DNA from 2 places in the Collimonas sp. NPDC087041 genome. Region 2 is predicted to be linked to the other one. Evidence: predicted binding sites of a transcription regulator. Region 2 holds the regulator's gene; the other holds the start of a gene.
What was found. The regulator sigma-54, encoded in region 2, starts transcription at its own class of promoters, with help from an activator protein. The targets are predictions, from matches to a motif close to TGGCANGNAANCTGCTTT.

Region 1: a site for sigma-54 is predicted at 4,897-4,914, ahead of ACIPF8_RS12445 (acetyl-CoA acetyltransferase). Genes of this name have one in related genera too.

What each region holds. Positions count from the first base shown of each region.
Region 1 covers NZ_JBIUZX010000006.1:2,288-9,180, forward strand. Annotated here, with positions in the region: gene ACIPF8_RS12420 (MBL fold metallo-hydrolase) at 1-284, opposite strand, end outside; gene ACIPF8_RS12425 (DUF805 domain-containing protein) at 575-925, shown strand; gene ACIPF8_RS12430 (PPC domain-containing DNA-binding protein) at 1,025-1,432, opposite strand; gene ACIPF8_RS12435 (PPC domain-containing DNA-binding protein) at 1,425-1,973, opposite strand; gene ACIPF8_RS12440 (acyl-CoA synthetase) at 1,970-3,592, opposite strand; gene ACIPF8_RS12445 (acetyl-CoA acetyltransferase) at 3,632-4,801, opposite strand; gene ACIPF8_RS12450 (TRAP transporter substrate-binding protein) at 5,256-6,281, shown strand; gene ACIPF8_RS12455 (TRAP transporter large permease subunit) at 6,293-6,893, shown strand, end outside.
Region 2 covers NZ_JBIUZX010000002.1:242,015-248,907, forward strand. Annotated here, with positions in the region: gene lptA (lipopolysaccharide transport periplasmic protein LptA) at 10-552, shown strand; gene lptB (LPS export ABC transporter ATP-binding protein) at 549-1,316, shown strand; gene ACIPF8_RS04205 (RNA polymerase factor sigma-54) at 1,496-2,977, shown strand; gene hpf (ribosome hibernation-promoting factor, HPF/YfiA family) at 3,133-3,483, shown strand; gene ACIPF8_RS04215 (DUF4197 domain-containing protein) at 3,653-4,342, opposite strand; gene ACIPF8_RS04220 (deoxyguanosinetriphosphate triphosphohydrolase) at 4,427-5,578, opposite strand; gene aroKB (bifunctional shikimate kinase/3-dehydroquinate synthase AroKB) at 5,575-6,893, opposite strand, start outside.

The DNA of each region.
Region 1 (6,893 bases), on a different contig from region 2:
ATCTGGCATGCCGATCCGCTCAACCAGCGGCCGACGGAAGCGACGATGTCAGGGTCCGCATGCGAGGCCAGGATGTATTTCAATTCCTTCGGCGGGAAATAGCGACTCAGTGCAATGAAAAGTTCGTTATAGGTCATCTGCCCACCCGGATCGATCAATGCGCCTTGACCATGGTCGACAATGAAAAACTGGTTGGTCTGCACCACCTCGCCCTCGTCCTCCTCGACCAGATCCGAAAACATCACGCAGGCGTGCTGCCCATCGTTAAAAAGTTCTATTGCCATTGCTATGCCGGGTGAAATTAATGAATGGCGAAGCCTAGCGCGAAGAACAAATATTTCTTTTGATAAATATCAAGGAAGTTATGGATTTGGCCAGAATGGAGCACGCTTGAAAACCCATGCGGTCGCAACATAAGGATGCACCCTTAAAATTGCCAATCATTAATATTTATGTTGGGTTTTCTGCCGACTTTGCTATCATTGCCGCCAGGTAATCCTACCTAAATCCGTCGGCAGGCACGCCGTCTACCAACGCGTGCATTGCCCTTGCAGAAAACTTCAGGGGATCAAAAATGACGTTTACCGAAGCAATCAAAGTCTGTATCTCCAAATACGCCGATTTCAACGGCAGGGCTTCGCGCTCGGAATACTGGTGGTTCATTCTCTTTCTGGTCCTCGGCTCATTCGTGACAGACATAATCAGCCACAAGCTCAGCTTGCTGTTTTCGTTGGCGACATTGGTGCCGTTGATCGCTGCGGCTGCGCGTCGCCTGCATGACTCGAATCGCAGCGGCTGGCTGCAATTGATCGGGATCATCCCTGTTCTTGGTTGGATCGCCATGATCTATTTCCTGGTCCAGGAACCGAAAGAACCTAACAACTTTGGCCCGGCCCCAGTTGATCCGGCCCTGCCTGCTGCCTGATCGCCATCAGCCAAAAGAAGAGCGCCTGCCGAATACCGTTGCGGTAAACGCAGGCGCGCTCCATGCCCTTCCAGCTAGTGCCGGCATTCCCGGCCCGCTTCACATGCCGGCTTTTGCCAGTGCCGGCAACCACTCCTCTAGCGTCACTTCAAAAGTCATGCAAATCGGATTGGCGCCAGCCACAAACGGCCCGCCAAACACGTTGCCTTCGGTATCCGCCACCACGCCGGTCAGCGCGGCGCTGAGCGTGCCATCGTCGTTCGAGCGAACCTCGCCAGCCAGGCTGACAATCTCCACCGCCGGCCCTTTGACTTGCACGCACTTGCCATCCAAGGTGCCCAGGCAAGCATCCACCAGGCTACCCAACGCACCGCGCACAAAGGCATGGCGGAAGCCCTCGGCCAGGCAAAGCTTTTCGACACCCAGCACCAAATCCTCGTTAGGTGCGATACGGGCATAGGCAACCCGCCCCATTGCGCCGTTTTCTACTACGGTTGCGTCATTCATCAATGCTCTCCTCATGCGGTTGCAGTAGCGGTATATTGGTTTCCGGATCGAAGGTGACGCGCAGCTCGAAGCCGTCGAGCGATGTCACCAATACCGGAATCGGCCTGTTGCCGACGATGCAGGTGTGGGTGATGATATGGCCGCCCTTGACCGAACCGTCTTCGGCGCGGATCGCTGCGTGGCAATGCACAATCGGTTCGCCATGCTGGTTCTTGCCGATCGTGGCATTACCGAAAATCATGTAGACCCGGCCGGCATGGATCGGCTGCGAGTAAGCGATGACCGCCTGTTGCGTCGAATCGGGCCGCGCCACACAGTATTCGAGACTGTCGAAATAGCCGCCCAATATCGTGGTGGAAGCATTCTTGATGCCGATCGCCGCCAGCGGCTTGACGATGGCGTCGAACAGGCTCAAACCGGGTGTCAGCGCCAGGCGGATATGCCTGCCGCCTGCCGCATGCCGGCTTTGGATACGAATCGGATTGAACGGGCCGGGATGGATCAGCATGCGCGGCCGGTGGATCTGTGCGGAAGGTTTCATAGATGACAATCCCCCTGCGCTTCCAGCAATGACTTGATCTGTTTCTTGACGATCTTGCCGTAACCCGATTTCGGCATCGATTGCCAGAACACGAAGCGCCGCGGCCATTTGTATTTGGCAATGCGGCTCTCCAGGTGTTGCTGCAACTGCGCAGCATCGATTGCCACCCCGCTGTTGGCGACAATCACGGCAATGCCGCTTTCGCCCCACTTGGGATCCGGCAGACCCAGCACTGCCACCTCGGATACCGCCGGATGGGTCAACAACGCCTCTTCGATTTCACGCGGGTAGACATTGGAACCGCCGGAGATGTACATGTCGGACGAGCGTCCTGTGATGTACACGAAGCCGGCGCTGTCGAGATGACCGAGATCGCCGGTATGGAACCAGTCATCCTTGAAAGCTTTGGCGTTGGCTTGCGGATTATTGTGATAACCAAGAAACACCGCCGGCCCGCGTACACAGATTTCGCCGGTTTCGCCCGGCGCCAGTTTGCTGCCGGCGGCGTCCAGGATCGCAATCTCCATCCCGGTACGCGGCATGCCGCAACTGCCGATGCGCGCCAGCGGATCGCTGTCGTCGTCGGTATGCATATCGGCCGGCAGGAAGGTAATGTTGCCGGTGACTTCTCCCAGCCCGTAATACTGCACCAGCACCTTGCCCAGTTTTTGCAGCGCATGACGTTGATCGGCGCGATACATCGGCGCACCGGCGTAGATCACATGCCGCAACGAACTATGATCATAACGATCGACCGCAGTATCTTCGGTCAGCATCTTGACGATGGTCGGCACCGTGAACATGTTGTCGATACGATGCTTTTCGACCAGTTGCCAAACCTCTTCCGGCTGCAGCTTGTCCGTGGCCGGCAATACGCTGGCCGCACCGCGCGCGGTATTGACGATGGCATGGATGCCGGCGCCATGCGACAGCGGCGCCACCACCAGCGAGCGCGAACGATGCGACAAGCCCGGCAGCAAATCCGCCAGGTGATTGGTGACGACAAACGCCATCTGGCCATGCGTCAGCATGCCTGCTTTAGGCTGGCCGGTGGTGCCGGAGGTATAGAAAAACCAGAGCGGATCGTTGTATTCCACTCCCACTTCATCAAACGACAGAACGTTATCACCATGTCCGGCCAGGACTTCGTAATCGAGTTCGCCGGCGCGTGGATCGTGCAGCGCAATTACATGCGTCAGCGCCGGCGACACCGCCTTGACTGCATCGACGTAATCTGCAAATCCCTGGTCATACAGCATCACGCTGGCGGCGCTGGATTGCCCCAGATACGCCGCTTCCTGCGGCGTGATGCGCACATTGGTCGGCACCCACACCATGCCCAGCTTGAACGCCACCCAGGCGCTTTCGAAAATCTGCTGGTTGTTGCGGGAATGCACCAGCAACCTTTCGCCCTTCGCCACCCCAAGTTGTTGCAACGCTTGTGCGACGCGATCGACACGATCATTGATTTGCTTCCAGGTAGCGATGTTGTCGCCGATGATCAGACCGGGTTGGTCCGGGAAACGCCGGGCGACGTCGGATAGTAGCCGCCCCAGGTTCATGACTTTGTTTAACATTGTCTCGCTCTTATTATTGCCACGGTTATCAACGATGCTCATTTCACTGCGATCGGTCGATCGCAGAATCACCTCCCCTTATCAGACCACCCTTTCCAGGATGCTGACGTAGTTGGCGACTGCAGCGCCGCCCATATTGAAGACGCCGACATGGCGCGCACCCGGAATCTGCATGTCGCCGGCATCATCGCAAGCCTGCATCGCCGCCATCACGTGCATCGACACGCCGGTGGCGCCGATTGGATGCCCTTTCGATTTCAAGCCGCCAGACGGATTGATCGGCAAGCGGCCTTCGCGGCTGGTGACGCCGTCGAGAATCGCGTGTGCGCCCTGGCCCGGCTCGGCCAGCCCCATCGCCTCGTATTCCAGCAGCTCGGCGATTGTGAAGCAATCATGGGTTTCCACCAGCGACAAATCGTGTAGCCCCAATTTCGCCTGCGCCAGTGCTTTTTTCCAGGCCAGGCTGCCGGCCTCGAAGCGGGTTGGATCACGCCGGCTGAGCGGCAAGAAATCGTTGACCTGCACTGCTGCCCGGAACTGCACCGCGCGCGCCATGCCAGGCGTCGCATCGGCAGCGCTGAGGATGATGGCCGCGGCGCCATCGGAAATCAGTGAACAGTCAGTGCGCTTGAGCGGACCGGCAACGAACGGGTTCTTTTCCGACACGTTGCGGCAAAAGTCGTAACCCAGGTCCTTGCGCATGTGCGCATACGGATTGCGCATGCCGTTCTTGTGGTTTTTTGCAGCGATTGCCGCCAACGCATCGGACTGATCGCCGTAGCGTGTGAAATAGGCTTGCGCGATTTCGCCGAAAACGCCGGCAAAGCCGCCGGGTATTCCGGCCTCTTCCCTGGCGTACGAACATTTCAGCAATACATCGCCAACCGCTGCAGTAGCCAGCTCGGTCATCTTTTCAAAACCGATCACCAGCGCATGCCGCGATTGTCCCGACAAGACAGCCTGCAATCCGGAATGGATCGCCGCCGATCCGGTGGCGCAAGCATTCTCGACCCGCACCGCCGGTGTGAAGCGCAGTTCGGGAATGCCGTTGAACACCAGTGATGATGGAAAGTCCTGGTACAGGAAGCCGCCGTTGAAGGTGCCGATGTAGATCGAGCCGATATCGGCCGGGCTCAAACCGGCATGGGCGATTGCGGCTTTGGCGACGTCGGCGATCAGCACTTCCGGATCGATGCCATCCAGTTTGCCGAAGCGGGAATGGTTCCAGCCGGTGATGCAGGGAGCAGTCATGTGGAGTCCTAGTAGTAAGTGATTCGGTAAGTGATTCGGTAAGTGATTCGATGAGCGATTTGTTGAGTGATGCGCTGAGCAGTTCGGAAGCCATCAATGCAAAAACGGTGCCACTGAATCTGCGAGCTGCACACCATGCGCCTGCAGCCTATGAGAGACGGCAATTTCAATGCTGGAAGTAATCAAGCGCCAACCGAAAATTTGCTGCACTGCGGGAGCGACAGTTGTTTATTTGCTGCGACACCTGTCGCAGAAATTAAACACATGACATGATCTGCTGGACATCACATTTTTTCAGTGAAATGCTTGAACTGCGTTGCCGCGAGGGGCTTGGCGCCGCTATCGGAAAGCCGATCCGCTGCATGGCATCCTAATTGCTCTATCAGGTTCAAAGCAGTGTCACCGCCAAGTGTCCGATGTCATTTTTTAAAACTACAATCGAGGAGACAAACACATGGGTAATATTTCACGCCGTCATTTCCTGAAGACCGTTTCTGCCGCATCCGCAGTCGCTGCAAGCGGCCTGTACGCTACGCAAGCCCATGCCGCTGCCGAATTCACGTTGAAATTCGCCAACAACCTGCCGGTCACGCATCCGATGAACATCCGCGCCAAGGAAATGGCGACCAAGATCGGCGCCGAATCGAAAGGCCGGATCGACATGCAGATCTATCCGAACAGCCAGCTCGGAACGGATACCGACATGCTGTCGCAAATCCGCGCCGGCGCCATCGATTACTTCATGTTGTCGCCGTTGATCCTGGGCACCTTGGTATCGGATGCGCAAATCAGCGGCATCGGTTTCGCCTTCAAGGATTACAGCCAGGTATGGGCCGCCATGGACGGCGATCTCGGCGCCTACGTGCGCAAGCAGATTGCCGCTAAATCCACCATGTTCGCCTTCGAAAAAATCTGGGACAACGGCTATCGCCAGATCACCAACAGCAGCCGCCCGATCAACAAGCCTGAAGATCTCAAAGGCATGAAACTGCGGGTGCCGCCAAGCCCGCTATGGACCTCGATGTTCCGTGCTTTCGATGCCGCACCGACCAGCATCAACTTCGCCGAAGTGTACTCAGCACTGCAAACCAGGATCGTTGAAGGCCAGGAAAATCCGCTGGCGATCATTTCCACCGCCAAGTTGTATGAAGTGCAGAAATACTGCTCGGTGACCAACCACATGTGGGATGGCTTCTGGTGCCTCGGCAATAAGAAATCGTTTGAGAAATTGCCCAAGGACCTGCAAGACATCGTCACCCGCAACGTCAACGCCGCCGGCATGTTGCAGCGGGTCGACACCAAGGCGCTGAACGATTCGCTGGTGGCTGACATGAAGACCAAGGGCCTGCAGTTCAACGACACCAGTAACGAAGCCTTTCGCACCAAACTGCGCAGCGCCGGCTTCTACGCTGACTGGCACAAGAAATTCGGTGAAGAAGCCTGGGCCGTGCTGGAGAAATACACAGGGAAACTGGTGTAATGGAAGCGGCCATGACCTATACCCCTCCGGTACAGGGCAATTTACCGGCGCGCTTGCTGGCGGCACTCAACCGTGGCGTCATGCATGTCGTCGCTGCAGTCGCCGCCGCACTGGTGGTGATAGAAACGCTGGTGCTGCTGATCGGCGTGATCTACCGCTATGCCTTGCACGATCCGCTGATCTGGTCGGATGAGCTGGCTTCGACGCTGTTCATCTGGCTATCGATGCTGGGCGCAGTGCTGGCGCTGGATCGCGGCGAGCACATGCGCCTGACCGCCATCGTCAACCGCCTGTCCGACAAATGGCGTATCTGGTTCGAGACCGTGGCCGCACTGATCGTCTGCATCTTCGTGTTGATGATCATCCATCCCGCCGTCGACCATGCGACCGAACAGATGGCCATCACCACTCCCGCGCTGGAAATTCCGGACGGGTTGCGCGCCGCGGCGTTGCCGGTCGGCGCAGTCCTGATGCTGCTGGCGGCGCTGGCGCGCATGGCCAGCCACGCCACGCTCAAGCAAGTGGCGTCCGCAGTAGCTGTGGTCGGCCTGGTTGCTCTCGCTCTATGGCTGGGTCGCCCGGCCCTGCTGGCGATGGACAATTACAATCTGA
Region 2 (6,893 bases):
GGATTTTTCATGAAACGACTATTTTTGCTTTCTCTGTTGCTGCTTAGCGCCGTGGGCATTGCCCATGCGGAAAAAGCCGACTCCGACAAACCGACGCTGATCGACTCCGACCAGCTCACGTATGACGATGTCAAGCAGGTCAACGTCGCCACCGGCAACGTGGTGCTGACGCGCGGCACGCTGCTGATGAAGGCTGACCGCGTCGTGGTGACCACCGATCCGGCCGGCTACCAGTACGCCGTCTTGTACGCTGATCCAGGCAAGCTCGCCACGTTCAAGCAAAAACGCGACGGTGGCCCGGACCTGTGGATCGACGGCCATGCCGAACGCATCGAATACGATGGCAAGACTGAAGTCACCAAGCTGTTTTCGAAAGCGCAGATGCGCCGCCTGCAGGGCGACAAGCCGACCGATGAAGTCAACGGCGAATTCATCTCCTACGACAGCCGCACCGAATTCTATTCGGTCAACAATACCGTCAATGGCAATAGCCAACCGGGCGCCGGCCGCATCCGCGCGGTGATCCAGCCACGTCCGAAGGTTGCCCAATGAGCGCCACGCCCGGGACACCTGGGACCCCTAGCAACCTGATCGTTAAAGGTCTGCAGAAGAGCTACGGTGCGCGTCAGGTCGTGCATGACGTTTCACTCAACGTCCAGTGCGGCGAAGTGGTCGGTTTGCTGGGGCCGAACGGCGCCGGCAAAACCACGTCGTTCTACATGATCGTCGGCCTGGTGCCATCGGATGGCGGCGAGATCGATCTCGACGGCGTCGACATTTCGCGCCTGCCGATCCATCGCCGCGCCGTGCTTGGTTTGTCCTACCTGCCGCAGGAAGCATCGGTGTTCCGCAAGCTGACGGTGGAAGACAATATCCGCGCTGTGCTGGAGCTGCAGCAGCCTAACGGCAAGCCGCTCACCAAGGCAGAAATCGACGAACAGTTGCAGAAGCTGTTGCATGAATTGCAGATTGAAAAACTGCGCGAGAGCCAGGCGCTATCGCTCTCCGGCGGTGAACGCCGGCGTGTTGAGATCGCCCGGGCGCTGGCGACCAATCCCCGCTTCGTGCTGCTGGATGAACCATTCGCCGGGATCGATCCGATCGCCGTCATCGAAATCCAGCGCATCGTACGCTTCCTGAAAGAGCGCGGCATCGGCGTACTGATCACCGACCACAATGTGCGTGAAACGCTGGGCATTTGCGACCGCGCCTATATCATCAACCAGGGCAGCGTATTGGCCAGCGGCAGTCCGGACGACATCATTGCCGACGAATCGGTACGACGCGTATATCTGGGCGAGCATTTCCGCATGTAGACACGCCGGTTGCAGCGTAATCGTGCCGCGCTAAGGCATAGCTTGAATTCTGCTTGTTATTTTCTGAATAAATTATCCGTTGTCCAATGCGCCGTGGACAGATTGACGTGCTGTGCTGTTGCAGCCGTCAAGTTCAGTCCCGCAGTTAAGAATAGAAGTGAATTGTCCGCACGAGAGCCATGAAACAATCACTCCAGCTACGCACCTCGCAGCATCTTGCGCTGACGCCTCAATTGCAGCAGTCGATCCGGCTATTGCAATTGTCCACGCTCGAACTGCATCAGGAGCTGGAACAAATACTCTCCGACAATCCACTGCTGGAACGGGTCGACGACCCGCTCGACAACTCCGTGCGTCTACTCGCCGACGGCGCCATCAGCGGCTCGACCTCGACCATGGATGCGCCGGTCGGCGACAGTGAAGTGAGCAGCTCACCGACTGAAGTCGAAGCCAGTTTCGATACCCCTGCGGCCAGCGACAACGCGCCCGAAAGCAGCGAGGGCGAATGGAGTTTCGACGATGTCGCCCGTAACGCCAAAACCCCGGACGATGAAGACGCAAGGCCACAGCTAGAAGCGCACGAATCGACTTTGCGCGAGCACCTGCAACAGCAGATGCGTGAAACCGTCCACGATCTGCGCGATCGGGCGCTGGTCGAACTGGTGATCGATGCGCTGGACGACAACGGCTACCTGGAAGAGTCGCTGGAGGAAATCCATGAGCGCCTGCCGGCCGAGCTGGAGATTGACGTCGAGGAACTATCGACGGCGCTGAGCATGGTGCAAAGCTTCGATCCGGCCGGCGTCGGCGCACGCAATGCGTCCGAATGCCTGACCTTGCAAATCAATCGCTTTGTCAAAGTGCCATTTGTCACGCGTCGCCTGGCATTGGCGATTGTGCAAGATCACCTGATGCTTTTTGCGCAACGCGATTTCAATAAGATTAAGAAAGCGCTTGAATGTGATGACGAGGACCTGCGCGAAGCGCAGACCGTCATCAAGCAATGCAATCCTCACCCCGGCGCGCCGTTCGCCGCCAACACCTCCGACTACGTAGTGCCGGACGTCATCGTCAGGCGCTCAAAGCAAGGCTGGCAGGTCATGTTGAACAATGACGTCATGCCTAGACTGCGCGTAAATGCTCTATATGCCAACATTTTGCGGCAAAGCAAAGGGGAAGGCGCACTGACTTCTCAGCTGCAGGAAGCCAAGTGGCTGATCAAGAATATGCGGCAGCGTTTCGACACTATCCTGCGAGTGGCGCAGGCAATTGTCGAGCGCCAGCGGAACTTCTTTTCACACGGCGCGGTCGCAATGAGGCCGCTTGTGTTGCGTGAAATAGCTGATACACTGGGTCTACACGAGAGCACTATTTCTCGTGTAACCACTCAGAAATACATGCTCACTCCCCACGGGATGTTTGAACTGAAGTATTTCTTCGGCAGCCATGTTGCTACTGAGGCAGGTGGAGAGGCTTCCTCAACAGCGATACGGGCACTCATTAAACAACTGATAGGAGCAGAAGATTCAAAAAATCCTTTCTCTGACAGCAAGATTGCCGACATGCTTGCGGAACAAGGTATGGTGGTCGCCCGCCGCACCGTCGCAAAATATCGCGAAGCACTAAAGATTCCGTCTGTTAATTTACGCAAGGCCTTGTAGTTTTTTGTGGTTTGATTGTAGAGCTTACCCTTGCTGTGTTCAGACAAAGCGGGTTTTACCGATTCTTGCCAGAGCAGTCCGCTCTTGATTGCTCGCCTAAAGATTCAACGCAACCTGTTCAGAACCGCCAGCAATATTCTTCATAGGAGCGCTGTATGAACTTCACCATCAGTGGGCATCACCTCGAATTAACCCCTGCCATTCGCGAATACGTACAAAGCAAGCTGGAACGTATCAAACGTCACTTCGACCAGGTCATCGATATCAGCGTGATTCTGACCGTCGACAAAATCACTGAAAAAGAAAAGCGCCAAAAAGCGGAAATCAATCTGCGCGTAAAAGGAAAGGACCTGCATGCTGAAAGCATCGCTCACGACCTGTATGCCGCCATTGATGCACTGATCGACAAGCTCGATCGCCAGGTGATCAAATACAAGGACAAGATGCAGGATCATCAGCATGATTCCATCAAGCATGTCCCGGAAGACCTACCCGCCGCGACCTGAACCGGCCGTCAATCGAACTCCGGCGTACGAGCTCAGTAGCTCGCGCCAATGAATGAACAAGGGCGCAGTCAATGCGCCCTTAGTTATTTTTACGGGCGACACTGCAGCCCGAATTACTTGCCTGCCGATGATCGCGCCGCCGTGCGGCACGGCCCCGCAAAAGCAGCGATTATTTCAACGCACCGAATACCTTGCCGATGATCGCGCTGCCGGCGCCGACCGGATCCTGGCGAATCGCTTTCTCTTCTTCACCGATGATGGTGTACAAGCCATCCAGCGCGCGCTGGGTCACATAACCTTCCACCGTGCTTTGCTGGGCCGGCACCATGCCGGTCTTGCCGACTTGTCCCATGATCGCGTTATATTGCGCCGACAGGCCGTTACGATCGGTCACGCCTTTGACGATAGGCAGGAATTTCTGGCCCAATTCGGCCGAGGTTTTCTGCTTGAAAAAATCGGTCACGGAAGTATCGCCGCCTGTCAGGATGTTTTTTGCATCCGTCACCGACATCGATTTGACCGCATTCATCAACAGCGGCTTGGCCAGCGGCACAGCCGATTCTGCAGCGTGATTCATCGACACCACCAGATCATCCAGCTGCTGGCCCTTGCCAGTCATTTTCAGTATTGGCTGCGCCTTCTCAAGTATACCCGGCAAGCCGATTTTCACTTTGTCGTTATTCAGGAAGCCGTTTGTCACGCCCAGCTTGGAGACGGCAACGTCCGCTCCTTTTTGCAACGCGGCTTTCAGGCCGCTGCTGGCGTCCTGGTTGCTCAGGTCGCTCAACGATAGAGCCAGCGCGGCAGTTGCCGACAAGGCCAGAGTCAATGTCACTGCTGTTTGGTATACGCGACGCATAATTGATCCTTGATAAAGTTAAGTAGATAACAACCAAGTCTAACCCAAGCTGCTGCGATGATGCGTTTGGCTTCAGTGCAACCTTTACAGATGCCCTTCGTCCACCAGAAACAGGCGCCTATGTTCACGTATCGCATAGCGATCGGTCATGCCGGCGATGTAGTCGGCAACCTGGCGCGCCTGTTGCTGCGGACTGTGCTGGCCATCGGCCGGCAATTGATAGTCCGGCGGCAGTAATGCGGGTTCATCGGTAAAACATTCATACAATTCCACCACGATGCGGCGCGCCTTGCTGGTCATCCGATTGACCAGATAGTGCCGATACAGGTTTTCGCGCAAGAAGCGCTTGAGAACGGCAGCCTGCTGCGCCATGCCGTCGGAAAATGCGATCAGCGGCGGCGCATTGCGCACATCGTCCAGCGTCTGCACCTTCGCGTCCTGGATTCGCTCCTGCGATGTCTGGATCAGGTCGGTGATCAACGCATTGATCATGCGCCGCACCGTTTCATTGATCGCACGCCGCCCCGTCAATCCAGGAAAAATCCGCTCTACTTCGCGGCTGTGCAACGCGTAGAAATCGATCTGGTTCATCTGCTCCAGTGTCAATAAACCCGAGCGCAAGCCGTCGTCGACATCATGATTGTTGTAAGCGATCTCATCGGCCAGGTTGGCCACTTGCGCTTCCAGCGCCGGCTGCTTGCGGTCGATGAAACGCTGACCTATATCGCCGAGCTTGCGGGCATTCGCCAGCGAGCAATGCTTGAGGATGCCCTCGCGGGTTTCAAACATCAGATTCAAGCCGTCAAACGCGCCGTAGCGCTGTTCCAGCTGATCCACCACGCGCAGGCTTTGCAGGTTGTGCTCGAAGCCGCCATGCGGCTCCATGCAGGCATTCAGCGCATCCTGGCCGGCATGGCCAAACGGCGTGTGACCGAGATCGTGGGCCAGCGAAATCGCTTCCACCAGGTCTTCATTCAGTTGCAGGTTACGCGCAATCGAGCGCGCAATCTGGGCTACTTCAATACTGTGGGTCAGGCGCGTGCGGAACAGGTCGCCTTCATGATTGACGAACACCTGGGTCTTGTACTCCAACCGGCGGAAAGCGGTGGAATGGACGATGCGATCGCGGTCGCGCTGGAACTCGGTGCGGGCGCTGGGAGGCGCTTCGTCAAACAAGCGTCCTCGCGACTGCGCAGAATGTGCGGCATACGTGGCGAGAGACGCTTCCGGGTTCATCGCGGCATGTCTCCCGAAGCCAGTTGCTGGATGGTCGCCAGCAGCGCATCCTGCGGCGCAGCGCTGATCAGAGAGCCGCCCAGGGGTTTCATCAGGATGAACCTGATCTGCCCGTCTTCGTTCTTCTTATCGACCTGCATCAACTCCAGCCAGCGCTGCACGCCAAGATTCGGCGCCTCGGTCGGCAAACCGGCGGCGCGCACCAGCGCGCACAGGCGTTCCTTGTCGACTGCAGTGATGTGGCCCAGACGATGCGACAGATCGGCGGCCATGACCATGCCGCAACCGACCGCTTCGCCATGCAGCCACTTGCCGTAACCCAGGCCGGACTCGATCGCGTGGCCAAAGGTATGGCCGAAATTCAGGATCGCGCGCAAACCGCCTTCGCGCTCATCCTGCCGCACCACGTCGGCTTTCAGTTCGCATGAGCGACGGATCGCATACGCCAGAGCTGCGTTATCACGCGCCATCAATTTATCGATATTGTCTTCAATCCATTTGAAGAATGCGGCGTCGATTACCGCGCCATATTTGATGACCTCGGCCAGGCCGGCCGACAATTCGCGATCCGGCAGCGTATGCAGCGTCAGCGTGTCGGCGATCACCGCCTGCGGCTGATAAAACGCGCCGATCATGTTCTTGCCGAGCGGATGATTGATGCCGGTCTTGCCGCCCACCGACGAATCGACTTGCGCCAGCAGCGTGGTGGGAATTTGCACAAACGGAATGCCGCGCATGTAAGCGGAAGCGGCAAACCCGGTGAGATCACCGATCACGCCGCCGCCAAGAGCAATCAGCGTGGTCTTGCGGTCGCATTTGGCAGCCAGGAGGCGATCGAATATCTGCATCAGGCTGGCCCAGTTCTTTTCTTCCTCACCATCCGGCAGGATGATCTCGAGCACGCTCTTGCCGGCTTCCTGCAAGGTCTGCGTCACGCGCTGCAGGTACAGCGGCGCCACGGTGGTATTGGTCACCACGGCGACCTGCCGTCCACTGATCAGGCGCGCGATACGCTCGCGATCGCCCAGCAGCGACGAGCCGATCTCGATCGGATAGCTACGCTCTCCCAACTCTACCTGCAGGCTGATGGTTGGGACTTGGTTCGAAGAAGAAACCGGTTGATTCATAGGAAAATTCGGTGAATTAGTAGTGGTACCGCTCGCCTGCCTGCCGATAAATTGCGCAGTATCTGCTTCAGCGTCAGGATCGTCAGGCAGCAGGTCAAGCTGGCTCAGGATGCTATGCACCAGGAATTGTACGTTAGGTCGCCCGGTGTCGATGACAATATCGGCCACCTCGCGATAAAACGGCTCTC